4 regions of the Priestia sp. YIM B13490 genome follow, and region 1 is predicted to be linked to each of the others. Evidence: riboswitches for the same ligand, from Rfam matches in the RefSeq annotation. Region 1 holds a riboswitch; each other region holds the start of a gene.
What was found. Region 1 has a riboswitch for S-adenosylmethionine ahead of ACFX4R_RS11935 (Na+/H+ antiporter NhaC family protein). Riboswitches for the same ligand answer to the same signal wherever they lie in the genome.

Region 1 (8,030 bases):
GGTTAATCATTGGAGAAGCTGCGGTGCAGGCAGGAATCGTTAGCCCTATTTTGGTGATTGTAGTGGCGTTAACTGCCATTTCATCGTTTTCTATTCCGCAATATAGTGTAGGAATCACATTGCGTATTCTTCGGTTTGTAGCCATGCTTTGTGCTGCCATACTTGGATTATATGGCGTCATCTTATTTTTCCTTTTTATGATGAGCCATTTAGTGAAACTAAAAAGTTTCGGCGTACCTTATATGAGTCCAGCTGTTCCTTATCGTTTAAGTGAATGGAAAGACTTGGTAGTCCGTATGCCTCTGATGATGATGAAACGACGTCCAAAGATGATGCACACCAAAGATCCTCTGCGAAAAGGGTAGCTTATGATGAAAGGAAATGGGCTGTTAGAAATGATAAATTCAAAAGATCGTATTACGACGCCTCAAACAACTATTATTATTACCAACTTTATTCTTGGAACAGGTATTCTTACCTTGCCGCGGGCAGCTGCGGAAAAAGTGAAAACACCAGATGTTTGGCTAACTGTTATTTTAGGGGGGATAATCACCATGATAGCAGGGGTAATCATGGTGAAATTAAGTCAACGCTTCCCTGAAAAAACCTTTTATCAATACAGCCAAGAAATTGTAGGGAAATGGATAGGCAAGTTATTTAGTTTCCTCATGATAGGTTATTTTTTGGCACTTGGTGGGTTTCATGCTCGTTCATTGGCAGAGGTAACTGGATATCTATTGTTGGAAGGAACCCCAAAATGGGCTATAATCATGCCATTTATGTGGGCAAGTCTCTATCTGATAAGAGGGGGAATAAATCCAATTGCCCGTATATTTGAAATTATATTACCTATTACCGTTATTCTTTTTTTACTTGTTGCCTTTATGAGTATCAAAATATTTGAAGTGGATAATCTGCGCCCGGTACTAGGTTCAGGTATTACGCCGGTGCTAAAAGGGATAAGGACAACAGCTCTTGCGTTTACTGGGCCTGAATTCATGCTTTTAATATTGGCATTCATGAAAGAACCAAACAAAGCAGTAAAAGCTGTACTAGTTGGTACTGCGATTCCTTTGCTTCTTTATGTTATTACCGTCGTGATGGTTATCGGAGCGTTCTCAGTGGATGGAGTGGTTACGAGAACGTGGCCTACGCTTGATTTAATAAGAAGTTATGAATTAACTGGGTTAATATTTGAACGCTTTGATTCCTTGTTGCTGGTGGTATGGATTATGCAAATGTTTACTTCTTTTAATGTTAACCATTACGCTGCTTCATTAGGACTGTCTCAGCTTTTTAAAAAAAATATCCATCCATTTATGTATGGTGTGCTTCCGGTTATTTATCTCATTTCCATGATCCCTAGAAATATCAATGATGTATTTAAATTAGGAGATATGGTTGGTAATGCTGCCCTGATTTTATTTGGCTTTTTACCCGTACTGCTTCTTATCATTTCAAAAATAAAGGGGAGAAAGTATGAGACAAGCCTCTAATCACGTACGGTTCTTCTTATCGGTTTTGCTTTCTGTTTTTTTGCTTTTTCCTCTGGCGGGCTGCTGGAGCAGTCATGAAATTGAAGAACGAAGTTTAGGAGTAGGTATGGCTCTTGATAAAGCTAACAAGTCCATGACTGAAAAAGAATTTGATGAACAAGAAGAGTATCCCAAAAGGAACTTGATTACGTCAACCTACCAACTGATCACCCCGCAAGTGGCAAGTTCAACAACTGTCCAAGGAGGACCTCAGCAGAAGGCTTACGTGAATATGGCTGAAACGGGAGATTCTATTCATCAAATGACCCGTGAATTATCATTGAGAAGAGAGACTTCGATTGCCAGCCAACATCTAAAAGTAATTATTATTGGCGAGGCTCTTGCGAGAACGTATAGTTTAGGAAAATTAGTGAATGAGTTTCTTCGTGATAATGAGATTAGACCAAGCTGTCTTGTACTTATTAGTAAAGGGAGAGCTAGGGACGGGCTAGAATCGAAGACAGCAGGAGAAATCCCGGCATTTCGTTTGGCTGGAATGGTGGAAAATGCATATCGAACAACGAGAATTTTACCTCCCACGTCGCTCATTAAATTAGAGAGCAATATTGAATCAGGGACTAGTTTTCTATTGCAAAATGTATTATCGGCAAATGGGGAAATCAAATTTGCTGGTGCTGCCATAATTAAAGGGAAAACAAACAAAATGATCGGTTTTTTGAATGAAGAAGAACTAGATGGTCTGACTTGGATCACAGGAAAAGGGAAAGGCGGGCTAGTGAAAAGCTTTGATAAAAAGACCGGTCAGCTGATTGTATACGAAATAGAATCCATGAAAAGTCATATTGAACCTCATGTTAAAGGAAATAGCATCTCCTTCGATGTGCATATTGAATCCGAGGGGAGGCTATCTGAAAATTGGGTGGTCTCAGGAAATCCTTTAAAAAATCAATTTTTACAGAAGGTGCAAAAAAACTCAGAAAAAAAAGTGGAGCACCTCGTAAAAAACACGGTAGAAAAAATGCAAAAAGAATATAAAGTCGATGTGGCCGGGTTCGGAAATCAATTGAGAATTAAAAGGCCCAGAGTATGGATGAGGGTTAAAGACAATTGGGATCAAACATTTAGTGAAGTTCCAATTAACTATGATGTAAAATTAATGATTAAAGATTATGGAACGTCAGGATCAAAAAAGTGAGCAGCTAAGTACAATTTGGCTTGTTTTGATGTTGGAAATGAAAGAAACTAAAAGGAATAGCCTTAGAGCTTGCTAAAAAATATTCCCCCCAGTAAGGAGCTTGAGGGATAAATGAAGAATAAGAGCTGTCCAGAACCGACAGCTCTTATTTGTTATTCAAAAATATAAGCTAATGCTTGAAGAGCCTGTTCTGGCGTTTCGACTACAACCTGGGCTTTGTTTGACAGTTCTTTAAGCGGATGGTGCAGTTTTTCAGGGCGAACCAAAATTAGCGGTTTATCTAATGCAATGGCTGTCGCCGCATCCATTGCGCTGTTCCACTGCTTGTATTTTTCGCCAAATAAAGCAATAACCACATCAGATTTTTTAAGGAGCACCTGCGTACGTAAATTATTAATTTGAGAAGCAGCTTCATCTTTTAAGACAGCGTTAGGCTGTTTTCCTAAAATTTCTTCTCCAATGTTGTCGGAGCGGTCATGGTCTGTCATGGGACCGACAAAGGTAAGGGGAAGGTTTAATTGTTCTGCTTGGTTTTTAATTTCGTCTCTCCAGTTATCGTGAATTTGCCCGGCAAGGTATACGGTTAAGTTCATTATGTAGAAGTCCTCCTCTAACTAAAGTTTGTTTTATTTTATCAAATGTAAGCGGATAATACGAATGATTTGAATGGGCTACTTTTCCAAAAATAAGGTTATAGTAGACAAATAGTTAAAAAAGAGAAACAATAGAAAGCGTATTGCTAATTAAAGAAAGGATGTACATGATGACAGAAACAGTGCTACAAGTAGATCATGTCAGTAAAGTAATTGGGAAGAAAACCATTTTGCATGATGTATCCTTATCGGTTGAGCGCGGTGAGATTTTCGGATTGCTTGGTCCGAACGGCTCTGGAAAAACAACGTTAATTCGTACCGTCGTAGGACTCATCAAAGAAACAGAGGGAACAATTATCGTCAATGGATTTCCTTTAAAAGAACAGTTTACATCAGCTATGAAATCAATTGGAGCGATTATTGAAAACCCTGAGTTTTATGATTATCTGACGGGCTATCAAAATTTAAAACACTTTGCGAATATGCATGAAGGGATCACATCAGAACGCTTGGATGAAGTGATTGCTTTAGTAAAGCTTGAAAACAGCATTCATGCAAAAGTGAAGACGTATTCTCTTGGGATGAGACAGCGTTTAGGAGTAGCTCAAGCTATTTTACATAAGCCTGCATTGCTTTTACTAGACGAACCAACAAACGGTCTAGACCCAGCGGGAATGAGAGAATTTCGTACATATTTACAAACCCTCTGCAGGGAAGAAGGAATTTCGATCTTAATCGCGAGCCACTTATTAAAAGAAGTAGAAGCACTATGTGACCGCGTTGGCATTATTCAAGACGGTGAGTTAAAAGCCATTCAAGATCTATCTCCAAATCGTCAAGATCAAGGAACGTACGTAGAATTTGAAGTGTCTGATGCGCAAAAAGCAGCGGATCTTTTATCACAAGAATTTGAAGTAACGATGAGATCACATAGTATCGACGTGACGATTGTAAAAGAACAAATTCCAGCTGTGAATAAAAAATTAGTGGACAGCGATATTTTAGTCTACCGAATCACTCCTGTGTATGAGACGCTTGAAGATTCGTTTATGTCCGTTACGGAAGGAGAGCACCATGCTTAAGCTAATTCAAAATGAACATATGAAATGGTTTCATAAAAGAAGTACAAAAGTCACGTTTATTACAATCGGTATTTTAACTCTTTGTATGGCTCTTTTAATGAAGAAAGTAGCAAACAGTGCAGGAACAGAAGACAACATTTTGAACTTCCTGTCATTTAGTTCAGGTATGCTGATTCTCGTTCAATTTTTCGCGCTTGCTGTTGGAGGGTCAATGGTTGCAAAAGAGTTTGAAGCAGGTACCATTAAGCTTCTTTTAATTCGCCCTGCTAGACGTTCAACGATTTTAGCATCCAAGTACATAACCCTCATTTTAATTAGCTTGTATTATTTACTGAGCTATTTGCTTTTTTCGTTTGTATGGGGAGCATTGTTCTTTGGCTTTACCAGTCTAGAAGGAGATGCGCAGCTGCTTAAAAACATTACGCTTACGTATGACAGCGCGTATATGGAAACGTTTATGATGATGACATTTGCATTCATGCTGTCGTCTTTATTTAGAAACAGCGCGCTTGCTTCCAGTCTGGCTATTGTCGTAAGTATCGGGGCGAAAGCAGTAACAGGACTAGTATCACAGTTTGGTTTATGGTGGGGAAAATTTTTACTGTTCGCCAACACAAACTTTGTGCAGTATATGGACGGAATGAAGACGATATTTGACGGCATGACGATTCCATTTTCCATTTTCATCTTAGTTGCTCATTTTGTCTTCTTTATGGGCGTGGCATGGGCAGCGTTTTTAAAACGAGACGTAGCTAATTGATGTGAGAATTTTCGCACTATATATTTTTCTAAAATAGCATTTGACAATTAAATAAAAAGAGATTACAGTAGTGAAAGACTATTTTTAAAACAACTATAAACTTCTTATCAAGAGAGACGGAGGGACTGGCCCTATGATGTCTCGGCAACTGGCTGTACGCAGTGCGGTGCCAAATCCAGCAGACGATGTTTCGTTTGGAAGATGAGAAGGGTAATCTTATGATACAAATAAGAGACCTCTTCTTATCAATAAGAAGAGGTCTTTTTTTATTACGTAAACAAGAGGTGTTAAGAATGGAACAACAAAAAGGAAACGGCTGGGCGCTGTTACCGCTGGGCGTCTTTTTAGTCCTGTTTGTCGGATCAGGAATTATAACGGGAGATTTTTATAAGCTGCCTGTATTAGTAGCCATTATCATTGCAGCCATCGTGGCGCTGGCTATGAATCGCAAAGATTCACTTAATGTAAAAGTGGAGCGTTTTGCTAAAGGAGCAGGGCATCCTGATATCATTATTATGGTGCTTATTTTTATTTTAGCAGGTGCTTTTTCTCAAGTTGCTAAAGGCATGGGAGCTGTTGATTCAACGGTAAACTTAGCGCTTTCTGTGCTTCCGCAAAGCTTAGTGGTAGTCGGAATCTTTGTTATTGGCGCATTCATTTCCATTTCGATGGGAACATCAATGGGAACAATCGCTGCGCTAGGGCCTATTGCTGTAGGAATCAGTGAGCAAGCGCATGTATCCATTACATTGGCCATTGCTGCCGTTATTGGTGGTGCAATGTTTGGAGATAATTTATCGATAATTTCTGATACAACCATTGCAGCAGTTCGTACGCAAAAAACAAATATGTCAGATAAATTAAAAGTAAACTTTTTTATTGTCCTTCCTGCAGCGATTGTTACGGTAATTTTATTGCTTGTAATGACGCTAGGCAATACATCATCAGTAGAAATTAAAGATTTTAGCTGGTTTAAAATCTTGCCTTATGTCGGCGTACTCGTTGCTGCCATATTTGGTGCAAACGTATTAAGCATTTTAACCGGAGGAATTGTGCTAGCCGGCGTGATTGGATTAGCTGACGGAAGCTACACGCTTTCTTCTCTTGCTAAAACTGTGACAGAAGGTATTGGCGGAATGTCAGAGTTAATTATTTTATCTCTGCTAATCGGCGGAATGGTTGAGCTTATTCGCTATAATGGCGGTATTCAGTTCTTATTGAATTTATTAACACGACGCATTCAAACAAAAAAAGGCGGAGAATTCAGCATCGCTGGACTGGTAAGTTTAACAAATTTAGCAACGGCTAATAACACGATTTCAATTATTACGGCAGGTCCGTTAGCAAAAGAAATCTCTGATAAGTATTCAATTGATAATCGTAAATCAGCCAGTCTGCTTGACTTGTTTTCATGCAGCGTTCAAGGGCTTATCCCTTACGGCGCACAAATGCTTCTCGCAGCAGGATTTGCTAAAGTTTCACCGATTGAGATTATTCCATTTACATTCTACCCAATGTTAACAGCGGTTTGCGGGATCATTGCAATTGTAATTGGATTTCCTCGTTTAAATAAAAAGTCAAAGTCATCTAAAGAAGCTGCGTAATATCAAACCCTTAAAAAGAATGTTCTTTTTAAGGGTTTTTTACTGTTTAAAAAAATCAGTCGGCTTTTCATCATCTAACTCCTTCCAAAGCGTCTCGTTCTGTTTAAGTGCATAAGCCGCTCCTCCAATTTCAATTCCGCATAATAAAATGAATAATAAAATACCCATGAAATGACCTCCTTACGTAAATGAGTAAAAACACGATGGTAACGGGTTTAGCTTCTTGCTGTTTCACTTTATAATGAGAATAAAGTATGAAACGCGTTTCAGCGCAAGAGAAAAAGGTGAAAACATGACAAATATCCGAGATATCGCAAAAAAAGCTGGTGTATCTGTTTCGACTGTATCCCGGGTGCTAAATCATCATCCGTATGTAAAAGAAGAAAAACGCCGGCTGGTAGAGCAGGTTATTCACGAACTTAATTATGAACAAAACATTAATGCCGTTCACTTATCAAAAGGGAAAACAAATATGATTGCCGTCGTCTTGCCTTTTATTAATCATCCGTATTTTAGTCTGCTTTTAGAAGGAGTGGCATCTCAGGCGTTAGAAAAGCAGTATCAGCTTGTTATTTGTCAGACGAACTATGATGTAAAAAAAGAAGAAGAAGCGCTTCATATGCTAAAAACAAAGCAAGTTGATGGAGTGATTATTTGTTCTAGAGCAAGCAGCTGGAGCACGATTGAATATTATCAGCAGTACGGGCCGATAGCCGTGTGCGAAAACGTACAGAATCGTTCTATTCGCTCCGTTTACGTTGATCATTATGCAGCTTTTAAGCAGGCGCTTATGTATTTAAAAGAAAAAGGATATACGGATATTGGCTACTGTATTGGAAGGATGACGGGTACGAATAGTCAACAGCGGCAACAAGCATACAAAGAATATGTAGAAAGAATAAATCAGCCTTATCATCCGGAATGGGTTTTTCAAGGCTGTTTGAACGTGACAGATGGTGAAAAAGTGGTGGAAAAACTAGTGCAGATGAAAAATCGGCCTCAGGCGCTTTTAGTAACAAACGATCAAGTAGCTATCGGAATAAAAGCTCAGTGCGAACAAGCGGGTATTTCAGTTCCTGGTGAATTAGCTATCATTGGTTTTGATAATCATCCGCTTTCTTCTTATTTACAAATAACAACGATCGAACTTCCTCTTAAGGAAATGGGAGAAACGCTTTTTACATTAGTGGGAAGCAAGGTTCTTCAGAAAATTGAGCTCCCTTTTCGGTTTATTGAGCGTAAAAGCGTATGAATTCTTGATCGATCATGCCATGAGGTGTTTTTACCGGATAAAATGAGC
Region 2 (8,030 bases), on a different contig from region 1:
TTTTCTAAAACAATACCCGCTGCTTCACTAACAGATGACACAACAGCAGAGGCGTGGCGCTGCACAGCTTCAGGAGCTGTAGCCATAGCGAAACTGTTCGGCGTTAATTGAAACATAGGAATATCATTAAATGAATCCCCCACACATGCAATTTCCTCTGGTTTTAGCTGAAGATGATTTAATAAAATTTCAATGGCATTTCCTTTGCTGATATGTTTAGGCATAATATCCAAACACTGCTTGGCAGAAATATATGTATCAATATAATCACCAAACTCTTCGTTCACTTCTTTTTGCAGAGCTACCATTTCATCATGATCTCCAAGAACCGTGATTTTAGATGGAGAAAGAGCGTGACCAAATGAATCCGTCATTTCCATTTGTTCTTCGATAGGGAAAAACATGTGAGTTTCAATCGCTTCAATAATTTCATTTCGCTGCTCTACGTAATTCGTGTCGTTTGAACAGACAAGCGTAATACGGTTAGGATCTATCGTTTTTTTATAAAGTTGAACCGCTAAATCATCTTCAAACACTTTTCCATGAAGTTCTTGATTTTCTTTGGTCCACACAAATCCTCCGTTTTGGCTAATGCGATGAAATGTATTATTAATATCAGTAGAAATCTTTAAAATTTCCGTATCCATTCGTCCAGACGCAAGACAAACCTCTACTCCTTGGCGCTGAAGTTCACTAAGTGCGTCTGCATTATGCTGTTCTACGTATTTTTCTTCGTGTAAAAGAGTGCCATCTAAGTCGCTTACAAATAATTTAATCATTGCTTGAAAATTCCTTTCCCTGAAAAATTTGCTGTGACAAGAGCGTTACAAATTTATTACATTCCTTATTCTATCAGTGTTTCCCAAGAAACTCATAAAAAAAGCTCAGACCGGCGGTGAATTCAAAGAGATTAAGACATAACTGCATCAATTTTTTTCGCAGGAGTCTTCGCCTTGCCCTTCAGCCAACAGCTAGAAACAGCTACATGAAATCCAGTTCACGATCACAATGAAAAAAATCCGAACGCAGTTGATTCTCAATTAAGAATCTGGATTTACGGTTCGGATCTTTCTTCAGCTAAAATCCATTTGTCGCAGCCTTTTTTTCAGGTTTGTTCACTGTAAAAAAACAGCCGCGGTCTAAAAGACCGCGGCCATATTTTACAATACGTTAAAATATTTCGCTTCAGGATGTGCAAAAACAAGGGCTGTAACAGAAGCTTCTGGTTCCATCATGAAACCGTCTGTTAACTGAATGCCGATGTCTTCAGGTTTAAGTAATTTAAACAGTTTTGCTTGGTCCTCAAGGTCTGGACATGCAGGATATCCGAATGAAAAACGCTGACCTTGGTATTTGGCTGAAAAACGCTCCGCCATTGTAAAGTCAGGCGAATCGGGGAATCCCCAGCGGTCACGAATTTGCTGATGAACACGTTCTGCTAATCCTTCAGCTAGTTCAAGCGCAAGAGCTTGGAACACGTGACTCTTTAAAAACTCGCCGTTTTCTTTGAATTTCGCCGCGCGTTCGCGAATGCCTGTTCCTGCTGTTACAGAGAAGAAACATACATAGTCCATCTCTTTTTCTTTAGGCTTTGCAAAATCAGATAAGCACAAGAACTGTCCTTTTGCTTGTCGAGGGAAGGTAAAGCGTTCAATTTCTGTTTTTTCATCAGCAGGATCATAAATAATTAAATCATTTCCGTCTGCTTGAGCAGGGAAGAACTGATAAATAACCGCTGGCTTAATTAAGTTTTCTTTTAGTGCCAGTTCGAGCAGGTCATCAACGGTTTCTTTTAATTGAACAGCACGCTCATCTTTTTCAGCAAGCAGCTTATTCACTTTTCCTTTTAGTCCTAAGTGATGGCCTAAAAGCATCTGCCAGTTAATATACGGAAGAACCTGTGCCAAATCGTAGTGTTTAACAACGTGGCGCTTTAAATCAGCAGGTACAAAAACAGGAGAGTCCGTTGAAATGGCGGATCTTTCTAAAACAGCCGTAGCTGCTTGAGCGGTTTGAGGCTGGCGTTCTCGAACCGTTACTTTCTTTTCTTGCCGCGTTTTTAAATCTGCTAAAAGCTGAATAACTTCTTCTTTGTTCTGCAGCTTGTTTGCTAACGCTAATCCGTCCATCGCATCTTTGGCGTAGAGGACCGCACCATCATATTCCGGGGCAATTTTAAAGTCAGTAAATTTACGGGAAAGGGCAGCGCCTCCTACCATAATTGGAACATCAATGCTTGATTGTGTTAAATCTTGGGCAGTCAAAACCATTTGCTGAGCTGACTTTACTAGAAGACCTGACAGGCCAATGATGTCTGGCTTTTCTTCTTTTACTGCTTCAATCAGCTGCTGGGGCGTTACTTTAATTCCTAAATCTATTACTTTAAAACCATTGTTGCTTAAAATGATGTCTACTAAGTTTTTACCGATATCATGCACGTCGCCTTTAACCGTTGCAAGAATAACTTTGCCTTTTCCAGAATCATTTTCAGTTGCTTCCATATGAGGTTCTAAAAAGGCAACGGATGCTTTCATCACTTCCGCACTTTGAAGCACTTCTGCTACAATCAGCTGGTTGTCATTAAACAAACGTCCAACTTCCGCCATCCCCTTCATAAGCGGTCCGTTAATAATATCTAACGGATCATCATATTGAGCTAAAGCCTGTTCTAAATCAGGAAGCAATCCTTCTTTTGTACCTTCGACAATATACATTGCCAATCGTTCTTCGAGTGTTAACGTAGAAATTTCTACTTTTGCTTCTTTCTTTTTATCACGATAAAAGTCGGTAAACGTGCTTAACGTTTCATCAGTTGTGTTAAATAATAACGCATTAGCAAGCTCAATTTCAGCTTCTGGAATAGAAGCATAGCGCTCTAACTTTTCGGTATTAACAATGGCATAATCGAGTCCAGCCTGCGTACAGTGATAAAGGTAAACCGCATTTAGTACTTCACGTCCGACTGGAGGAAGACCGAATGACACGTTACTTACGCCGAGAATGGTCAGGCAATCAGGCAGGGCTTCTTTAATCATTTTAATCCCCTTAACTGTTTCTTCAGCAGAACCAATGTATTGTTCATCACCAGTCCCTACAGGAAACACAAGAGGGTCAAAAATAATATCTTTTGGATTAAAGCCATGTTTTTCAACAAGCAAATCATGTGAGCGTTTAGCAATCTCTACTTTTCGTTCTGCAGTAACGGCCATGCCTGTTTCATCGATTGTACCGACAACCAGAGCTGCACCGAATTTTTTTGCTAGCGGTAAGATTGCATCAAAACGCTCTTCACCATCTTCTAAGTTAATGGAGTTAATAATGACCTTACCTTGCGAGTACGTTAAAGCTTTTTCAATAACTTTCTCGTCCGTTGAATCGATTACAAGAGGAACCTTCACTTTTTTTACAACTTCTTGAATAAATTCCTCCATGTCTTCCATTTCTTCACGGTCCGGATCTGCCAAGCAAATATCAATAACGTGAGCACCATTTTTAACTTGAGCACGCGCAATTTCAGATGCTTCTTCAATTTTTCCTTCCGCAATCAGACGCTTGAACTTGCGAGAACCGATTACATTCGTACGTTCTCCCACAAAAAGAGGGCGCATAGAATCGTCATATACAAGCGGTTCAATACCGGTTACAGCATGGTTATGCTCGGAGCGATCAAGCGAACGGGGCGCAACCTCTTTTACCGCTTCCGCCAGTGCTTTAATATGAGCAGGCGTTGTACCGCAGCATCCGCCTACAAAGTTCAGCCAGCCTTTATCAGCAAACCCTTTAATTTTTTGAGCAAGCAGCTCAGGGGATTCATGATAATTGCCTTCTTCATCCGGAAGTCCAGCGTTTGGATAACAGCTAACTGCTGAAGTGGCTAGGTCTGAAAGAGAGCGAATATGATCCGTCATAAATTCAGGGCCTGTCGCGCAGTTAAGTCCGACTGAAAGAGGCTTCATGTGTTCCAGTGATAAGTAAAAAGATTCGATATCTTGACCAGCGAGAGTTGTTCCCATCGGCTCAATTGTTCCTGAAATCATAATAGGAACTTCGGTTTTTAGTTTTTCAAACGCCGCTGTAATACCTAAAAATGCGGCTTTTACGTTCAGCATATCTTGACAGGTTTCGACTAAAAGCAAGTCAACGCCGCCGTCTAACAAACCTCGAGCTTGCTCTTCATACGATTCTACTAACTCAGGGAATGTAATACCTCCGGTAACAGAGAGAGTTTTAGTGGTAGGACCGATAGCTCCAGCTACGAACCTAGGCCATTCGGGAGTTGAATATTTATCGCGGGCTGCACAAGCAAGCTTCACAGCTTCGATATTCAATTCATACGCCAAGTGACCTAAATCGTATTCATCAAGTACGGTAGATGTTGAGCCAAACGTATTGGTTTCAATGATGTCAGCACCTGCTGCAAAGTACTCTTCATGAATGCGCTGAATCACATGAGGCGCTGTTCGAGTCAAATATTCGTTGCAGCCTTCATATTCTTCGCCGCCAAAATCTTCAGCGGTTAAATCAGCATCTTGAATCATCGTTCCCATTGCTCCATCGATGATGAGTATTCGCTTCTTTAGTTGTTGTTCGATAAGTGAGCTCATTTATATCTTCCTTTCTGATGTAACAAGTTGCTTGTCATGAATATAGCGTGTTAGAATTTCGGTCATTTCATAGCGCATAAACGGCGTAATTAAGTAAATACCGTCAAATAACTCATATGCTGTATCAATTAAGCTTTTTGCAATCGCAAGACCTTCGACTTCACCGCGGATTCGGTCATTTCCCGTTGCATCCATGCGTTCTAGAATATCTTCTGATAATTTAATTCCAGGTACTTCATGGTGAATAAATCGAGCATTTCTTGCGCTTGTTAACGGCATGATACCGATATATACCGGTGTTGTTAAATGTTTGGTTGCTTCATATACCTCTTCAATTTGCTTAGTTGAATAGAGAGGCTGAGTAATGAAATAGTGAGCCCCGCAGTCGATTTTCTTTTCCAAACGCTGAACGGCTCGGTCTAAGTGACGCACGTTTGGGTTAAAGGCAGCTGCAATGGAAAAATTGGTTTTTTGACCAAGTGGTTTGCCGGAATAAGATAGTCCTTCATTAAACTGAGCGATTAAACTAATCAAGTCAAATGAAGATAAATCGTAGACCGAAGTGGCGCCAGGGAAATCGCCAACTTTTGACGGATCACCCGTAATTGCAAGTACTTGATTCATTCCTAGCGTATGAAGTCCCATTAAATGAGATTGAAGTCCAATTAAATTTCGGTCGCGACAGGTAATATGAATAAGCGGTCGTGCTTTTGTTTCTTGCTGCATCAGTGTTGCCATTGCCAAGTTGCTGATGCGAGGTGAGGCAAGAGAATTATCAGCTAATGTAATAGCATCTACGCCGACTTTATCAAGTGCTTTTGCGCCTTCTAAAAATTTCGTCGGACCAAGCTGTTTAGGCGGATCTAGCTCGACGATAACCGAGCGGCGCTTCTTCACAATTTCATGCATATGAGGTTTATCCTGCTGCTCACGCTCTTGAACCGTAACGGCAGGTCTCATTTTAACAACTTTGCTTGTAATCGGAGGCAGCTCTTTTAAGGCAGATGACATTGCGCGTACGTGAGCTGGTGTTGTACCGCAGCATCCTCCAATTAAGCGAACCCCTTGTTCGCGGAATAAACGCGCGCTTTCTACAAAGTAGTCTTCATTTGTTTCATATTCCAGCTTTCCTTCCACATACGCCGGAAGGCTGGCATTAGGGTAAGCAGATAAGAAAGCACGATCAGGAAGCGGTACTTCTTCAAGAGACTGAATCATATGATAAGGACCTAAACGGCAGTTTAGCCCGACAACATCTGCTCCCAGCGCCTCTAATTCTTTTAATGCATCTGCTAAAGGGCGGCCATCTTGCAGTACGCCAATATCATGCAGGGAAACGTGAGTAATAATAGGCTTATCCGTTTCTTTTCTTGCCAGTGTAAGAACGGTTTTTAATTCTTCGAAATCATAGTATGTTTCAAACAAAAGGCCATCCACGCCTTCATTTAAAAGCCAAAACATCTGTTCACGAATGCTTCGCTTAACCTCTTCTAAACTAATAGCGTTTTTTTGGAAAGAACGAATTCCGCCGAGTGTACCAACCACGTAAGCCTGATCTTTTGCAGCTTGTTTTGCTAATTTTACACCAGCAACATTGATGTCTTTGACTGAATCTTCTAATCCATAACGGGCAAGTTTTTGATAATTAGCAGCGTACGTATTTGTTTGAATAACGTTTGCACCAGCTTCTACATAGGCTCTGTGAATACGAGAAACCTCTTCTGGTTTGGTGATGTTTAGTTCTTCAAAACAGCTGTCAATACCGTGTGAGTAAAGGAGGGTACCAGTGGCACCATCCCCAATTAAAATTTTAGACTTTAAATCTTCAAGTAACCCCATGTCAAAACCTCCTTAAATTGTTTCGCTTCTATTTCACGAGTGATTCGTTTTATGCAATATGCCGATAAAATAGAAAAAGTCTTCTTAAGAAGAAGACTTTTTTCGCCTTCTTATCTTCCAAGCAATAAATTGCTTGCTGGATTTAGCACCATGTCTCTAACGACTGGTTGCTGAGGTTTCAAAGGGCCAGTCCCTCCACCTCTCATGATAAGAATCAATTGTATATAATTGAAACATATTTTTTTAAATAGAAAGAATACTTATTTAATAATTTATCTGATTTTTAGAAATTATACAACAGTAAATTGTGAATTTCCAGCAAATATTGAGGAAAATTTAAAAGCTAAAGGGGAAATATCCGTATATTTTGTTTGAAAATGACTGTTATGTTAGGGGTTAAGGAGTTTTTTGTGAGAAATACAAAAAGAAAATGAAAAAAATAAACCAAAAGGCACAAGCACTGGGATATGCGTAGATTTACATGTAAAAAGGCTCGTCTTTTTTTTATCGTTTCTACATATAGTGAACTATGAAGGGTAGAAGGGTGATGGGCATGAAAAGGTGGAAACTCACGCTGCAGGTTGCTGCTACGTATGTAGGCACCGTTGTAGGAGCCGGTTTTGCAACAGGCAAGGAAATCGTTCAATTTTTTACACAGTACGGGGAACTTGGAATGGTCGGAATTTTGGTCAGCGGCTTGTTTTTTATTTGGCTAGGTTCAAAAATGATGCTGCTTTCGCACGCAATTGGGGCTTCTTCTTATCAGCAGCTTAATACATATTTATTTGGTGATGTGCTTGGAAAAGTGGTAAACGGTGTAATGATTGTCATTTTATTTGGAGTAACTTCAGTCATGCTAGCGAGTACGGGAGCAATAGGAAAAGAACAGTTTGGGCTGTGGCCTCCTGTTGGAATGATTTTTACAATTGTTTTAACTTATATATTTATCGCAAAAGGAATTAACGGTATTTTAATGGTTAATTCTCTTGTTGTACCGATGATGCTTTCATTTGCTTTTATCATCTTTATGCCGAATATCAGCTATTTCTCACTGATTCAAACGAAGCCGGATTTAACGCTCGTCACGCAGTGGAAGTGGGCGGTTAGTCCCTTTTTATATATTTCCCTGAATCTAGCTTTGGCTCAGGCCGTTTTGGTCCCATTAGGAAGCTCGGTGAAAGATAGGAGCGTGATTACAAAAGGGGCCTTAATAGGAGGATGTGTACTTACGTTTATGCTTGTTTCTACTCATCTTGCCCTTTCCAATTTGCCTTATTCATTTCAACTTGATATTCCGATGAGTGCCGTTGTTAAAAATATCTCAGCGTGGGTGAATGTTTTATTTACGGTAGTTGTGTTGGGCGAGATTTTTACTACATTGATTGGAAATGTATTTGGCATCGCTAAGCAGCTTCAGTCATTTCTTCCCCTCAATGACAAACAAGCTTTTGCGTTTATTATCTTGGCTTGCTTTATTATTGGGCAATTCGGATATGCCCAGCTTCTTGAGTTTTTGTATCCGATATTTGGCTATATTGGACTAGCTTTTGTATGGATGCTATGTATTAAAAAAGAAAAAATAAGCTA
Region 3 (8,030 bases), on a different contig from region 1:
ATGATCCTAGGTTTTCCGAATATGGATTGAATCTGCTGATGGAGAAATGGGAAACAAGCACTAGCCTTCATGTATGGAATTCTGCAAAAGGCGATGAGAATATTAAACTAGCTGAACAAGCAAATGTTGGCATTACCTTCAGTGATTTGACGCTAGCGGAATCCGGCACAGTTGTTTTGTTCAGCAGCGCTGAAAAAGGACGATCGGTCAGTTTGCTGCCCGCCACTTATATTGCAATCATTCCTCAAAGCTCAATTGTTCCTCGCATGACACAAGCCGCTGAAATGATTCATGAAAAAGTAGAGCGAGGAGAAACGATTGCTTCTTGCATTAACTTTATTACGGGACCGAGCAATTCAGCCGATATTGAAATGAATTTAGTCGTTGGCGTGCATGGACCTATTCAAGCCACTTATATTGTAGTGAATGATCGATGAGACTGGGACAAACGTATTTTAGCCGAAGTGAAAAACGAACCGTGAATCAACATGTTTGATTCACGGTTCGTTTTCTTTGTTATGTTGAGCATAGGTTTTAGCTGTTTCATTCCTTCTAGCAGTTGATTGGAGGGCAAGGCGAAGACTCCGGCGGGAAAAGCGGAACAGATGAGACCCCGCAGGAGCAGAAGCGACGAGGAGGCTCACCGTCCGCCCGCGGAAAGCGAAGTCTTGCACGGAAATCAACTGCGGTGTCACAAGCGGTTCAGCTAGCTCATGCATCTCATTTGTTCGTCTTTAGATTGGATTCATTTTGTTATGTCTCAGCCTCTTTTATTCATGCTCCATTTCTAAATAGCGGGATAATGTGAAGAAATGTCGCATTTTGAATAAACGTGGCTAATTTTAAAAAGGTAAAAAGCAAATCTTGTAGAATACTAAGTCTATAGATAAAAGGTGGGGAAATGGGAAGTGCAAAAGAAAGGAGCAATGAGCATGTCACCACACAGAGAATTAACATCTGAAGCTGAGCAAAAGCAGCAAGGTGAATTACAGCAGCTACGAGCTATTTTTAATGACGTATTAGATGCCATTGTCGTATTTGATGAGTATTTTCAAGTTATAAATGCAAATGAATCAGCCTGCGGGCTGTTTGAAAAAACAAAGGATGAGCTATTAACGTATCAAATGAAAGATTTTCTGATGTATTTTCCGTATGACATGATTGAAGCGTATTATCCAGCACTCTTAGAAGAAAGCTATTTCAAATATGAAGGCGCGATGACGCTTCGAAGCGGCATGATGAAACATGTTGAATTTACTTCACACAAACATAGTCACATGTCGGGCATTATTGTGTGTACATTTCGGGATATTACGCAGCACAAAATAATGGAAAATGAACGGTTTATTAGTCATCATATGTTTATGGATGTATTTAATGAAGCGGTAGACGGAATTGTCATTTTTGATCGAACGGGTCAGCTTATCGACGCGAACCCTTCATTTTGCGAACGATTAAATTATACAAGAGCACAGCTTCTAACCAAAACATTAGAAGAGCTTGTAGAACCTACTTATCATTATAAGGTGAAAAAATTATGGAGAACTCTGCATCAAGAAGGAAAGACAAGCGGTGAGCTACCGATCAGGCTCGAAAATGGAGACGTTACTTTTTTTGAATTTACCACAACGGCTAATATATACAGTCAATACTATATGTCCATTATGAGAGACGTGACGGAAAAACGGCTGATGGAGCAGCAACTGTTGAGAAGCGAAAAAAATTTCAGGGCTATTTTTGAAAATGCGATTGAAGCGATCTTGATTTGGAGAGATGATGGTGAAATCTTGAACGCTAATCTTGCTTCTTCGCGTACATTTGAGCTGCCGTTAAACAAATTAATTGGAAGCAATTTGTATACGTTTATCGATACAAAAAGCTTTAGTGCGTTAAAGGTGCTCCAAACGTTTCAAACAAAAGGAGAAATTCGTAATCAGCTTCCTTTTTACATGCCAAATGGAGAAATCAAACAGTTGGAATTCACAGGGAAAAAAGGCATTATAGAAGGAGACCATTTAACGATTTTTCGAAACATCAGTGAACGTACAAAAATCGAACAGGAGCTTCGGAATAACGAAGAGAAATTCAGACAGATTTTTAATGGTTCGATCGATGGGTTAGTTTTGTGGGACGGCAAGCGAAATATTATTGATGTAAATTCTTCTCTTTGTGATATTCTAGAACTCAGCAAAGAGGAGATTTGTGCGCACTCCATGGAGGATTTTATTTCTTCAGCGAATTTAGATGCGGTCATTGAGCATAAAGAAACGATTGAGCAAAAAGGGGAAGCAGAAGGAGAGATTACGTACGTTACGGGGAACGAAAAAGTTAAAAATATCGAATTTTCCACGAAAAAAGATATCTTGCCAGGTCTATATATGACGCTTTTAAGAGACGTAACGGAACGAAATCAAATGCAAGAGCAGATTCGAAAATCGGATACGCTTCAAGTAGTCGGCCAGTTAGCAGCTGGGATTGCGCATGAAATCCGCAACCCGATGACAGCTTTAAAAGGGTTTGTGCAGCTGTTAGAAAGCAGCATTCAAGAAGATCACTCTCTTTATTTTGATATTATTAAATCCGAATTAAAAAGAATTGAAACCATTATTACAGAGTTTCTCGTACTCGCTAAGCCACAGGCCGTAAAGTTTGAAAAGAAAAATCTAGCTGGGGTTGTTAAAGAAACGATTGATTTATTAAATGCTCAAGCGCTTTTAGAAAATATTCAGTTTGAACTAAGTGTGTCTCCTCAGCTGCCAATGGTATACTGCGAGCCGAACCAAATTAAGCAAGTACTAATAAATGTCATTAAAAATGCAATTGAAGTCACGTCAAACGGAGGAAGAATTATTGTTGAAGTTTACTCTACAGAGCCGCACTACGTGACGGTCTCCATTCGAGATCAAGGAGACGGAATGCCCGAAGAGCGCATCAAGCGCTTAGGAGAACCATTTTATACGACAAAAGAAAAAGGAACGGGACTCGGTTTGATGGTCTCATATAAAATTATCGAAGAACATAAAGGGCGAATTGAAGTGGAAAGCAAAATAGGAGAAGGCACAGCTTTTCATGTTATTCTTCCAGCTTAATTAGAAAGGATAAAAAATATGTACTACGGAGAAATGAATTTATTTTCTGATTTGAAAATTTATATTGTAGCCTCGGAAAAAGGGGTTCAACATATTTGGTTTGATAGCGATGATCATAACGAGCAGCTTAAAAAACTTGTCCATGACGAAAATTATCATCATGTGAAAGAAGCAAAGCGACAGCTGCAGGATTATGCTGAAGGGCGCACGTTAACATTTGATTTGCCTTTGGATATAAAAGGAACAGACTTCCAAAAAGAAGTATGGTTAACGCTTAAAGGTATACCTTATGGACAAACGTGGTCTTATAGTGATGTAGCGGAGTCTGTTAATCGCTCTAAAGCCGTAAGGGCTGTGGGACAAGCGAATCGTCGAAATCCACTGCCTATTATTTTACCTTGTCACCGTGTGATTGGAAAAAATGGAGCTTTAACAGGTTATGCAGGTTCCCAAACTCATATAAAAGAGAAACTATTAATGCTTGAAAGAAATGTAGCAAAAGGCGCTCTGGAGTTAAAATAACTATTCCCCGTCCAATTTCCAGCCTTCTCCCTGCACAAAAACACCGTCAATTTGCTGAGGAGAAGGAAGGGAATTTAGTTCTTCATCTTTGGATAAATCGAATAGCTGATAGTGCTGCTTACGATTCAGCGCTTTGTTTTTATCCGTTTTTTGCTCTGAACTCATATTTACTCCCCCTTATTCAAAAAGAATCCCCTATAATATATGTAGAAAAAGAAGAGAGTACTGTTACAATTGTGTTACAAATGCAGGTGAAAACCAGTGCTCAACAAAAAAAAGCCGCATAGCAGCGGCTTTTTTTATTGAGCAGATTGCAGTAAAACTTTTTGAATGGATTCCAAAGACGGGGAATGGATAATTCCATGCTCTGTAATAATGGCCGTAATCAGTTCGCTTGGCGTCACATCAAAAGCTGGATTGTACACAGAGATTCCGTCTGGAGCAATTTGTGTATCTCCAATGTGCGTTACTTCTTTAGGTGAACGTTCTTCAATAGGGATGCTGCTGCCGTCTTGAATAGATAAATCAAATGTGGACTGCGGCGCTGCTACGTAAAATGGAATACCGAATGCTTTCGCTAAAAGAGCAAGTCCATATGTTCCAATTTTGTTAGCCGTATCGCCATTTGCTGCAATGCGGTCAGCACCTACAATAATCCCATTAATTCCTTTTGTTTTAATGGTATGAGCGGCCATATTATCCGTAATCAGCGTCACGTCCACTCCCGACTGCTGAAGTTCCCAGGCTGTTAAGCGAGAACCTTGAAGAACGGGTCTTGTTTCACAGGCAAATACTTCAAGCGGAATATCGCGCTGCTTAGACAAGTGAAAAGGTGCTAAGGCTGTTCCGTAATAAGCTGTAGCAATTGAACCAGCATTACATATTGTCATGATTTTATCTTTCTTTTTAAATAAAGAAAGAGCATGATCTCCAATTCGGTAGCACGTTTCTTCATCTTCTACTTGAATTTGAATAGCTTCATGAACAACTTTTGTTTTAGCTTCATTAACGGACGAAGCGGATTCAGCGCTTTTCGCTACGCGCTCCAATGCCCAAAATAAATTGACGGCAGTAGGGCGTGAACTAGCTAAATACTGTTGATCAAGAGCTAGTTTTTTGTTAAATTCCTTGACTGAATCTGTGTCATAGCTAAGCGCAGAAAGAGCAAGACCAAAAGCCGCCGTAATGCCAATTGCAGGAGCTCCGCGTACTTTCAAGGTAGTGATAGCATCCCATACGTCTTTAATGGTTTGCAGCTTAATATATTCAACTTTGCCAGGAAGCTGCTGCTGATCTAATAAAGTAATATATGATTCATTCCATTCCACTGAGCGCGGAAGTGATAGTGTATTTGTCATGCTGATACCGATCCTTTCATTGTGTACATTATTCGTTATCGAAGTAAATGTTCAAATTCATTTGGTGAAACATCTTGTTGGTGCAGAAGCAAATAGCGTCCAATTTTTAACGCAGTACGTTTAGCGTTAATTTTTCTTTCCTCTGAAGAAATTTCGTCTAAGTCCGCCACGTGAGCTAAGCCAATCGTACGTCGAATGATTTCACATCCTGCATATCCAACAGCATCTTGCCACGTTTGCGTTAAAATTTCATGTAATAAGCGCTCATCTTTAGCGAAAGGTTCAGTGTTTTCAGAATGCCAAAGCGCAGTAAAGGTATCTTTGAATACGTTCCATGTGTTCGTAATGTGTGCAAATAACGGTTCGCGATTTGTTTCTCGAGAAAGAGCATTTAAAAATAAATTCGCAACAAATTGCCCTAAATCGAATCCAAACGGACCGTAAAAAGCAAACTCTGGATCAATCACTTTCGTTTCTTGACTGCTAGCAAAGATGCTGCCTGTATGTAAATCACCGTGGATTAGCGTTTGCGCATTTGTTAAAAATTTATATTTTAATTTTGCTGCTTGTAGCTTTACATCACCATCATTCCACAATTCTTCTACATCAGGACGCAGCGCTTTTTCAAATTCATTTGTATCAATATCAAAAAAAGGATCTGTAAAAACTAAATCTTCCGTAATATTGCATAAGTCGGGGTTGCTGTACTTAACAACTTCTTCTTTTTTATCCTGAGGTTTTAAGGCGAAATCAGACGTTTTGAACGCAATATGTCCTAAAAAAGAACCGATATGCTGTGAGAGCAGAGGATAACTTTCACCTTGAATAAGTCCGGCTCGAGAAATCGTTAAATGAGACAGGTCTTCCATGACCGTAACAGCAAGCGTTTCATCGTGGTAATAAACAGCGGGCACAAGTTCTGGCGTAAATGCACCGAATTGCTTGAGCGCATTGCTTTCAATTGTGGCACGGTTCAAGGATAGAGGCCAGCTTTCGCCTACAACTTTTGCATAGGGAAGCGCTTGTTTGACGATAATGGATTTATTTGTTTGATCATTTATGATGTGAAAGACGAGATTTAAGTTGCCGTCACCAATTTCACGGGCAGTCAGTGCTTCTGTGGCATCAAAAAGACCTAGCTTTTTCACAAGTTTGATTGCTGAAATTTCTGTTAAAGGGTGATATTTCTCTGTTTTTGTTGTTGACATCGGAATCCCTCCATAGTTTATTAAACTGATTTGTTTACTAAGTTAATAGGTTTAAGAATATATGGAGGCTTTTATAATTTTAGAAAATATAAAAGCCTCTTTCGTTGGAAAGAGGCTTGATTGTAGTGTTCAAACCTCTTATCTGCCAGAAAAAATTACTTTCTGTTGGAATTAGCACCGTGCCTTTGTAAAACATGTTTTACGGGTGTGATCCATCTTAGGATGGAATGACGGTCGGTTGCTGGGCTTCACAGGGCCAAATCCCTCAGCCAACTCTTGATAAGAGTACGATTACTTATTCAATTTTGATTTGTTTGAATATTTTATGATATCTGGTGAAAATCGTATCATGCAAAAAAACGGCTGTCAATACATAATTAATAAAATTCTGTACGGCGATCTGTAAAGACGGGAATTTGTTTACGAATTTCTTTTACAAGTTCCAGGTTAACCTCAGCACTCAAAAGTTCTTCGCTATCGCCAGCTTCAGCGATTATTTCTCCCCACGGATCGATGACTAAGGAATGTCCGGCAAATGTGTTATTAGGATCTTGGCCTACACGATTACATGCGATTACATAGCATTGATTTTCGATTGCACGGCTAATGAGCAGGGCTTTCCAGTGGGCAAGTCTTGGAGCCGGCCACTGAGCGACAACAAACAAGACTTCTGCTCCGCTGCTAGTGTGAACCCGAATCCATTCTGGAAAACGAATATCGTAACAAATAACTCCTGCGCACAGTGACTGTTCAAGTGTAAAAAGATTTTTTGCTGTTCCTGCTTCTAAATACAGGTGTTCATCCATTAATTTAAATAAGTGCAGTTTACTGTATTGTGATACTTCACGACCTTTTCGGTCAAAAATATACATCGTATTCGTGACGCCTTGCTCTGTTTTTTTCGCGATCGAACCTGCCACAATATTTACTTCGTTCGTTTTAGCAAACTGAGAGATTAATTGCTTGGCTTGCTGTCCTTCATCATCTGCAATTTCGTCTAGCCGCGTCAAATCATAAGCTGTATCCCATAGCTCAGGAAGCACAAGGATATCAGGGTTTTCTTTCAGGGCTTCCGTCATTTTTTGTTCGATATATTTTCGGTTTTTAGTTGGGTTTCCAAACGCAATATCAAGCTGCAAACACGTAATTTTTACACTCACTTTATCATCCGTCCTTTTTTTAGTAGTTGAAAAAAATGACTTTACAAGTTGAGTATTACAATATATTATTTGTGACTAGAATTTCAAGAATTTTTTGAGAAGGTGTGCGATGATGAAACAATTTGAGCAATCGGAACTATTAAAAAGTTTACCAAAACAATTTTTTGCATCACTTGTGGGCAAGGTAGGAAAAGTAATGGCCCAAGGGCACGACGTTATTAACTTAGGACAGGGAAATCCTGATCAGCCTACTCCTTCACATATTGTAGGAACACTGCAAAAAGCAAGTGCTAATCCTATGCATCATAAGTATTCTCCATTTCGGGGGCACCAGTTTTTAAAAGAGGCCGTTGCGACTTTTTATAAACGAGAATATGGCGTTGATGTAGATCCTGAAAAAGAAGTAGCTATTTTATTTGGCGGAAAGGGTGGACTTGTTGAAATCCCGCAGTGCTTGTTAAATCCTGGAGATACGGTGCTGGTTCCGGATCCTGGGTATCCTGATTACTGGTCTGGAGTAGAGCTTGCAAAAGCCAAGATGGAAGTGATGCCTCTCACGGCTGAAAATCATTTTCTACCCGTATACGAAGAGATAAGTGAACGTGCTAAAGAACAGGCAAAGCTCATGTTTTTAAACTATCCGAATAATCCTACTGGTGCAGTGGCAACGGCAGAATTTTTTGAAGACACCGT
Region 4 (8,030 bases), on a different contig from region 1:
GTCATTTTGTAAAATCCTCCTTAAATAATTAACACAATATAATAAAAAGCACTTGAATCACGCAGTCATTTTTTCTTTTTCCGACTGCAAGCTTGCTCTTTTTCTTCTAGTCGCTCTAGCTAAGCTTAGAACACCTGCTGTGGCAATACATCCGCTAGCTAGCACCACAAATGAATATAAGTCGCTTTCAAGTACTAATTTCACAAGAACATATGAGATTACGAGTGAAAATACAGGGGAGACCACCCAAACCTTTAACATTTGAATGACAACTTCGCGCTGTTCTTTCGTGAATCCCGTTTTCGCTGCTCCTATTCCAATAATAGAAGACGTAGTGACCTGTGTAAGGGGTACTGGCAAACCAAACAGTGAAGCGACTGTGACAAGAGAAGCACCAGTACCCGAGATAATGCACCCTTCCCCTACAGAATAGCGAGTAATTTTTTTCCCGTTTGTTTCAATAACTCGGCCTCCTAGTAAAAGAGCTCCGAGCGCCACTGCCAATCCTCCTGCTATGACACCCGTTGTGGCATCCATTAATCCAGCTCCTACTAGAGGACCGACAGCATTTGCCACGTTATTCATTCCAGCTGAGAAGGCTTCAAAGAATCCCGTCGCTATAACTAAAATCGTTAAAACTCTTTTCCACGTTCCCTTTGCTTCTTTTTTATGCGCTCCGCGTTTTATCACTTTTCCAATCAAAAAAGCAATGACAAATGAAACCAGCGGAACAATAATCCAAAAAGACATGACAACTAAAAGTTTTTCCACATACAGAGATTGATAAGCTACGCCTACTCCAACAACTGAACCAACCGTTACTTCACTTGTTGATAGAGGAATACCAATTAAATTCGCGAAAAAGAGTGACAGCGTTGCAGCAGCCAGAATGATAATAACTAATTCTACTGACAGCAATTTTTCAGGTATGATACCTGAACTGATGGTTTTTACCACCTCGCCGCCTCCGATAATGGCTCCGAGCACAATACCTACAGCACAGATGAACAGGGCTACTCTTTTCTTTTTAATCGCACCGGAGCCGTATGAAACGCCCATAGCTGCTGCTGCACCGCTTGCCCCAATATTCATTGCAAAAAAAAGCGCAATGATAAAGGCAACATATAAAAGCATCATTTATTCAGCTCTTTCGTATTTAAGATTCGTGTAATCCGCATTCAACTTTTTGTGTACCTGCCCATCTTCCTGAACGTAAATCGTCTACATTGTAGGCAGGTGCGGTACAGGGCTCACAGCCGATACTTGGGTAGCCTTGATCATGAAGTTTGTTATATGGTAAATCATGCTTATACACATAGCGCCAAACTTCTTTCCAGGACCAATGAATTAACGGGCAGACTTTCACTTTCTTGAATTTCTCATCTTTATTAAAATAATTCGTGTTGGCACGAGATTCAGACTGCTCGCGTCTCAAACCAGAAATCCACGCATCATAAGGAGCAAGAGATTCCCTTAGCGGGATGATTTTTCGAATTTGACAGCATAGGTTAGGCTGACTCTTCCAAAGCTCATCTCCATGTTTCTCAGCTTGTTCTGCAAGCGTTAAATCCGGTTTTTTCATATGAATACGCAAATCAGGAAAGCGTTCTTTAATTGCATCAATTACTTCATATGTTTCTTTAAAATGAACGCCCGTATCTAAAAAGACAATTTCAGCATCTTTTTTCACTTTTGAAATTAAATCAATTAACACGATTCCTTCGATACCAAAGCTTGATGCGTAAATAATTGAATCTCCGTAGGTATCATACGCCCACTGCAATGCTGAAAGGGCTCCTTTTGTTTCATCTTCACTGTCGAACTCTGGAAATGTATCACTCCAGTTTTCGTACGTATATAAGTCTGCCATTTTCTTCACTCCAATTCTTAGTTATCCGCGTTATCCAATAAAAAAAGACGGTTTTACCCACTAGAATTGGATAAAACCGCCTCTAGTGTGTCTAGTCAGCGAAACTATTTAATTCTTACTTTGCTTCGACATGCTCAAAAATTTGTTTTAAGTCGGGGGTTACAGTCATTGGTGTCCCTCCTCAAATTATCGCTTGCGCTATATCAAAATAAAAAGTCTTCCATATTGAAAGACTGGGTAGGCAATAAATTTTCACCTTATCTTTCAAAATGATACACACTTTGCTGGAATTAGCACCTTGCTAAGCAGGTTGCCGGGGTTCAGCGGGCCAGATCCCTCCACCACTCTTGATAAGCATTTTTTAAAAATTTTAGCATATTTAGAATATTTGTCAACATTAAAAATCATATATCCGATAAGAAAACTATACTTTAAATTCACAGAAATATCTATACTTTTATTTAAAACAACATATGTAAATTTAACCCAAATGTGAACATATCAATTTATAAAACGCTTTCTTTTTTCTCCAACTTTTTATATTCTCTTGCTAAATAAAACACAAAACCTCTCTATAAAATTAATAAGGGATTTATAAGCTTTACGGATAATTCACCCACATTAGCACACATTACAGATAACACTGACTGACAGATAGGAGCTATATAAGATGGAGAGACAACCTTTTCAATTAGACGATACAATTAAAAATAATGTGCGAACATATTTACAGCAGATTTCAACTGAAGCCTCTAATTTAATTAAACATTTAGACACGAGTGATCATTGTATCCTATGTGATTTTGAGGAGATGAGAAGGTTATTTCAAGATGTTCAAGCTACGGCTGCCTCTTATTACTTGCGCCATTATTTATCGCCTTATACATTTGAATATGCTGCTCTGTCTTTAGCTATTCATAACCTTTCGGAGAAACGTCACGGCGCTTTAATTGTCATTGAACGGGAACAAAATGTAGACCCTCTTATTCAAAAAGGAATGCCTATTCAAGCTCCTGTCAGCGCTACGCTAGTTGAGACACTGTTCTATCCAGGGACACCCTTACATGACGGAGCCGTCCTAATTAGAAATAATCAGCTTATTTCAGCTGCTAATGTTTTACCTCTTTCGTCTATTATTTTAACGAACAAAAAATTGGGAACACGTCACCGTGCAGCCATTGGAATGTCGGAAAAATCGGATGCATTAATTTTAGTTGTATCTGAAGAAACAGGCAAAATTTCGTTTGCTCTTGATGGAAGCCTCTACCCTATTCACTCCAGCAAAAATATGATTTAAGAGCCCTTTCCTGATAAGCAGCCCTATCTTGACTTCTATATCCTTTCTCTTTAATATATTTCATAGTTTTTACATACTATAGATACGGGTGATGCATATGACAATTTTAAAATTTGAACATGTAGGCGTTCAAGTAAAGGATATAGAAGAATCGATTGAGTTCTATACGCAAAAAGTGGGATTAGAGCTCATCGAAAAACTACCACATACCGATCCGTCTTTGAAGCTAGCTTTTCTAGGTTTAGAAGGCAATGTAATCGTAGAGTTAATTCAAGGGTATAACTCAAGCTTACCTAACGAAGGTAAAGTTCATCATTTTGCGCTGGCAGTAGACGGAATTGAAGAGGAGTTTGAGCGTTTAAAATCAGCAGGCGTTTCATTTGTGGAAGAAAACATTGTAACTTTGCCAAATGGAGCAAGATACTTATTTTTCTACGGTCCAGACAAAGAATGGATTGAATATTACGAAGTAAAAAGATAAAGATATCTTATACCTTCAGTGAAAAATGGTCATACTGTGGCTATGACTAATCACTGGAGGTTTTTTTATGATGGAATGGCTATTATTTCGACTTTTTCGTCGTTCTATTTTAGTGCGGCTTCTTTTTATTATCGGCTGCCTTGTTCTGTTTTTTGGCATGCTTATACATTTCCTAGAGCCGCAAACGTTCGGGAATGTGTTTGAAGGAATTTGGTGGGTTATTATTACAATCTCTACTATAGGGTACGGTGATTTTGCTCCGACCACTACGATTGGAAGGTTAGCTGCAATTATTTTAGTTCTGATCGGAACGGGATTTATTACTACTTATTTTGTCACGCTTTCTAAAATTGCTGTTTCTGCTGAGAGCGCTTATTTGGAAGGGAATTTAAAATTTTATGGAAAAGATCACTTCATCGTTGTTGGGTGGAATGAGCGCGCCAAACTCGTGTTAGAGTATTATCGCGACGCATTTCATAAAGAAGACATTGTGCTTATCGACGACTCTCTGACTAAAAATCCCATGATTTGTGATCGCGTTCATTTTATTAAAGGAAGTCCCTCTCATTATGAAGTATTAGAACTTGCCAACGCTCGGTACGCAAAAAAAGTGCTGATTACTGCCGATCAGCATAAGACAGAAGAATATGCAGACATGAATACTATTGTTACGTTAGTCGCTCTGCAAGGATTGAACCCTTCTATTTACAGCATCGTTGAACTTTTAACAAAAAAGCATATTCAAAATGCACAAAACTTGGGGGTGAATGAAATGATTAAAACAAACGAGTTGATTAGTCAAGTCATGTACGAACATATTTTTGTGAAAAAATTAGAGAGTTTAAAAAAAGAATAGTTCCTTCAATTACTGAAGCAGCGCATTTTCTGCCTCTCTAATTAGCTCTTCTCCTAAGCTGATATACTTTTCTGGAAATGAAGCGTCTGCGTCTTGGGGCTCTGCAAACTGATTAAATGAAGCACTAACATTTCCATTGTGAACATCGTCATCTAGACCAACTTGATATTTATGTGAAAGTAAAAATGGCGTGCCAATCTGTACGGTTGTTCCTTTAGAATCCAGCTCTCCATTCGTAGCTGTAAACGGGATACGTAAAAACTGATAGCCGACTTCATCGTTCATCTTATAGTCAAATGAACCATGGTCGTAATCCCAATTTCCTCCAATGTTATACCCAAGCGGCTTAAGCGTTTTTTCTAATTCGTAAAGCTTGAATAATGTTCCCTCTAATCTTGAAGATAATTCAATCATGTTATCCCTCCTCTGTTTTAACATGTCCTTTTTCCAGCGTTTTATCCTTTATCTCAAAAGCAAAAAAGAGGGTGAGACATAACTAAATGAATCCAACCTAAAGACGAACAAACTGGATAAAGCAGCTCATATAAATCGCTTGCGACACCGCAGTTGATGTCTGTGCGAGGCTTCACTTTCCGCGGGCGGGCGCTGAGCCTCCTCGTCACTTGCGCTCCAATCAACTGTTAGAAGGACCTAAACAGATGAAACTATATTCACCATAACAAAAAAAACGAACCACTAATCAAACATGTTGATCAATGGTTCGTTTTTCACTTGGGCTAAAATACTTTTGTACCGCCCTCTTTTTATTTATTTCAAACGCTTTTCTAATTCTGCTTTTTTCTCTTCAAAACCAGGTTTTCCAAGCAGAGCAAACATATTTACTTTGTATGCTTCTACTCCCGGCTGATCGAATGGGTTTACGCCTAATAAATAGCCGCTGATTGCACATGCTTTTTCGAAGAAATATACAACATATCCGAACGTATACTCATCTAGCGCAGGAATGTTCACAACTAAGTTTGGAACGCCCCCATCTGTGTGAGCAAGCATTGTACCTTGGAAGGCTTTTTTATTTACAAAGTCAACTGTTTCACCAGCTAAGTAATTTAATCCATCTAAGTCCGCTGCATCTTCTTCAATTGTTAGCTCATGACGAGAATCTTGAACTTGTACAATTGTTTCAAAAATATCACGACGACCTTCTTGTACATATTGACCTAAAGAATGAAGATCCGTTGAGAAGTTAGCTGATGAAGGGTAAATACCTTTTTGGTCTTTTCCTTCACTTTCGCCAAATAACTGTTTCCACCACTCAGCAAAGTATTGAAGAGCTGGCTCATAGTTAATCAGCATTTCAATTGTTTTTCCTTTATTATAAAGAACATTACGAGCTACAGCATATTGATAAGCTGGGTTCTCTTCTAGCTCTGATGATGAGAATGCTTCTTGAGCATCAGCTGCCCCTTTCATCATTTGTTCGATATCAAGACCCGCAGCGGCAATTGGCAATAAGCCAACCGCTGTTAATACTGAATAACGGCCGCCTACATCATCTGGAATAACAAATGTTTCATAGCCTTCTTCGTCCGCTAATGTTTTTAATGCGCCACGCGCTTTATCTGTTGTTGCATAAATACGCTTGCGTGCTTCTTCTTTGCCATATTTCTCTTCTAATAATTTACGGAAGATACGGAAAGCAATCGCCGGTTCTGTTGTTGTACCAGATTTTGAAATAACATTAATAGAGAAATCTTTATCTTGTAAAACATCCATTAAGTCTTTCATGTACGTTGAGCTGATGTTGTTACCAGCAAAAATAACTTGCGGAGTTTTACGCTGTTCTTTTGATAATGTGTTATAGAATGAATGCTGAAGCATTTCAATAGCAGCACGAGCACCTAAGTAAGATCCTCCAATACCGATAACAATTAATACATCTGAATCAGATTTAATTTTTTCTGCACTTTTTTGAATGCGTGCAAATTCTTCTTTGTCATACTCTGTAGGAAGGTCGACCCATCCTAAAAAGTCGTTTCCAGCACCTGTTTTCTCATGAATTGAATGGTGAGCTACTTTCACGGCATCACGTAAGTATGTAAGTTCATGTTCACCAAAAAATGATAACGCGTTTGAATAATCAAAACGAACATGTGTCATAGTCTGTTCCTCCATTAAAATATCTTTATTTTTCACTTTATCGAAACTGTTAGCTGAATTCAAGTGAATCCACTTACAATTTGACACAATCATTATAGTTTGTTGAAACTGCAATCATTGTATGTACCTTTTTATTTAACGATAAATTCAGTTGTGAAGTCAACTAATGTTCTTTGATTACAGGACGTAATTCATGCACAATTACGCAAATAATAAGCAAATAAAAAACGACTAAAGATTGGTCTTCAATCGTTTTTTATTTGCTTATCGGATGGTGCAATATAGTTCATTTCACCTATCTTCACATATTGTCTCGGTTTATAAGAGGCTTTTAAAAGGGAAGAGTCTATTGAAATGGAATTTTCAGCTTGGTTTTTAGAAGTGAGGAACATCCTGTTTTCTTCTTTCATTTCCAAGTGATTATTCAGCACAAATCCGCCCATACATAATGCGGTAAAAATGAGAAAACTGATGGCTATTTGTTTCCTATACATTTCCATCACCTCACTCTTAGAGTGACAATTTTGAGTGATTTTTATACGTCCAAAAAAATTTTTTTATGTTTTTTTTATGGATTTTGTGACGAGTTTCTATTTATTTAATAAGGTTTGAAAAATCTGCTGATACTAAGAAATAGCATGGATGCATGCATAATTAAATTATTATATAATCGGTTACAGAATTGAATATCACAAGGAGGTTTGTCTTTTGTCGTGGTTGCACTTGGTGATTTTATCGCCTTTTTTATTAGCCTTTTTTGTCCCCCTTCTGTATAGGAAATTCCAGCGTATTCATACAGGGTGGTTCGTTTTACCTCTTCCACTTGTGTTGTTCATTTATTTCACACAATATATCAGTGGTGTTTCTAAGGGGGGAACATATCTACATTCAATGAAATGGATACCTAGTCTGGGCATTAACTTTGATGCCTATGTGGATGGACTTGGTCTTCTGTTTTCTCTATTAATCACCGGAATTGGGACACTTGTTATTCTTTACTCCATTTATTATCTTTCTAAGACAAAAGAAGCACTGCATTCGTTTTATGTCTATTTGCTTCTTTTTATGGGGTCGATGTTAGGAGTTGTATTATCAGACAACCTAATGAGCCTTTACAGCTTTTGGGAATTAACAAGCCTTTCATCTTTTTTATTGATTGGTTATTGGTACAAACGAGAGAAATCTCAATACGGAGCCTTAAAATCTATGCTCATTACCGTATTCGGAGGACTTTCCCTTTTAGCAGGAATTGTGCTTTTATACGTTATGACAGGTACTTTCAGCATACGCGAAATTATCTCAAACGTAGATGTAGTCACATCAAGTCATCTATTCATTCCAGCTCTAGTCCTCATTTTATTAGGGGCCTTTACAAAATCTGCTCAGTTTCCTTTTCATATTTGGCTGC

Region 2: another riboswitch for S-adenosylmethionine. It lies ahead of ACFX4R_RS06675 (bifunctional homocysteine S-methyltransferase/methylenetetrahydrofolate reductase); the one in region 1 lies ahead of ACFX4R_RS11935 (Na+/H+ antiporter NhaC family protein).
Region 3: another riboswitch for S-adenosylmethionine. It lies ahead of mtnK (S-methyl-5-thioribose kinase); the one in region 1 lies ahead of ACFX4R_RS11935 (Na+/H+ antiporter NhaC family protein).
Region 4: another riboswitch for S-adenosylmethionine. It lies ahead of ACFX4R_RS19985 (phosphoadenylyl-sulfate reductase); the one in region 1 lies ahead of ACFX4R_RS11935 (Na+/H+ antiporter NhaC family protein).

The regions. Positions count from the first base shown of each region.
Region 1 is NZ_JBHZOT010000003.1:395,024-403,053, forward strand. It holds gene ACFX4R_RS11905 (spore germination protein) at 1-365, shown strand, start outside; gene ACFX4R_RS11910 (spore germination protein) at 369-1,496, shown strand; gene ACFX4R_RS11915 (Ger(x)C family spore germination protein) at 1,480-2,691, shown strand; gene ACFX4R_RS11920 (YtoQ family protein) at 2,844-3,284, opposite strand; gene ACFX4R_RS11925 (ABC transporter ATP-binding protein) at 3,455-4,366, shown strand; gene ACFX4R_RS11930 (ABC transporter permease) at 4,359-5,126, shown strand; SAM riboswitch class I at 5,228-5,334, shown strand; gene ACFX4R_RS11935 (Na+/H+ antiporter NhaC family protein) at 5,420-6,730, shown strand; gene ACFX4R_RS11940 (hypothetical protein) at 6,770-6,898, opposite strand; gene ACFX4R_RS11945 (LacI family DNA-binding transcriptional regulator) at 7,023-7,982, shown strand.
Region 2 is NZ_JBHZOT010000002.1:240,817-248,846, reverse strand. It holds gene ACFX4R_RS06685 (HAD family hydrolase) at 1-779, opposite strand, end outside; gene metH (methionine synthase) at 1,161-4,604, opposite strand; gene ACFX4R_RS06675 (bifunctional homocysteine S-methyltransferase/methylenetetrahydrofolate reductase) at 4,605-6,443, opposite strand; SAM riboswitch class I at 6,551-6,657, opposite strand; gene ACFX4R_RS06670 (YkvI family membrane protein) at 6,997-8,030, shown strand, end outside.
Region 3 is NZ_JBHZOT010000002.1:287,440-295,469, reverse strand. It holds gene ACFX4R_RS06940 (LutC/YkgG family protein) at 1-437, shown strand, start outside; gene ACFX4R_RS06935 (hypothetical protein) at 560-808, shown strand; gene ACFX4R_RS06930 (PAS domain S-box protein) at 933-3,089, shown strand; gene ACFX4R_RS06925 (methylated-DNA--[protein]-cysteine S-methyltransferase) at 3,108-3,611, shown strand; gene ACFX4R_RS06920 (hypothetical protein) at 3,612-3,776, opposite strand; gene mtnA (S-methyl-5-thioribose-1-phosphate isomerase) at 3,911-4,969, opposite strand; gene mtnK (S-methyl-5-thioribose kinase) at 5,005-6,177, opposite strand; SAM riboswitch class I at 6,313-6,463, opposite strand; gene ACFX4R_RS06905 (carbon-nitrogen family hydrolase) at 6,555-7,337, opposite strand; gene ACFX4R_RS06900 (pyridoxal phosphate-dependent aminotransferase) at 7,450-8,030, shown strand, end outside.
Region 4 is NZ_JBHZOT010000006.1:355,061-363,090, reverse strand. It holds gene sat (sulfate adenylyltransferase) at 1-5, opposite strand, end outside; gene ACFX4R_RS19990 (sulfate permease) at 58-1,137, opposite strand; gene ACFX4R_RS19985 (phosphoadenylyl-sulfate reductase) at 1,157-1,870, opposite strand; SAM riboswitch class I at 2,125-2,227, opposite strand; gene cdaS (sporulation-specific diadenylate cyclase CdaS) at 2,541-3,167, shown strand; gene ACFX4R_RS19975 (VOC family protein) at 3,265-3,648, shown strand; gene ACFX4R_RS19970 (potassium channel family protein) at 3,716-4,504, shown strand; gene ACFX4R_RS19965 (YugN-like family protein) at 4,514-4,918, opposite strand; gene ACFX4R_RS19960 (glucose-6-phosphate isomerase) at 5,273-6,622, opposite strand; gene ACFX4R_RS19955 (hypothetical protein) at 6,868-7,116, opposite strand; gene ACFX4R_RS19950 (Na+/H+ antiporter subunit A) at 7,331-8,030, shown strand, end outside.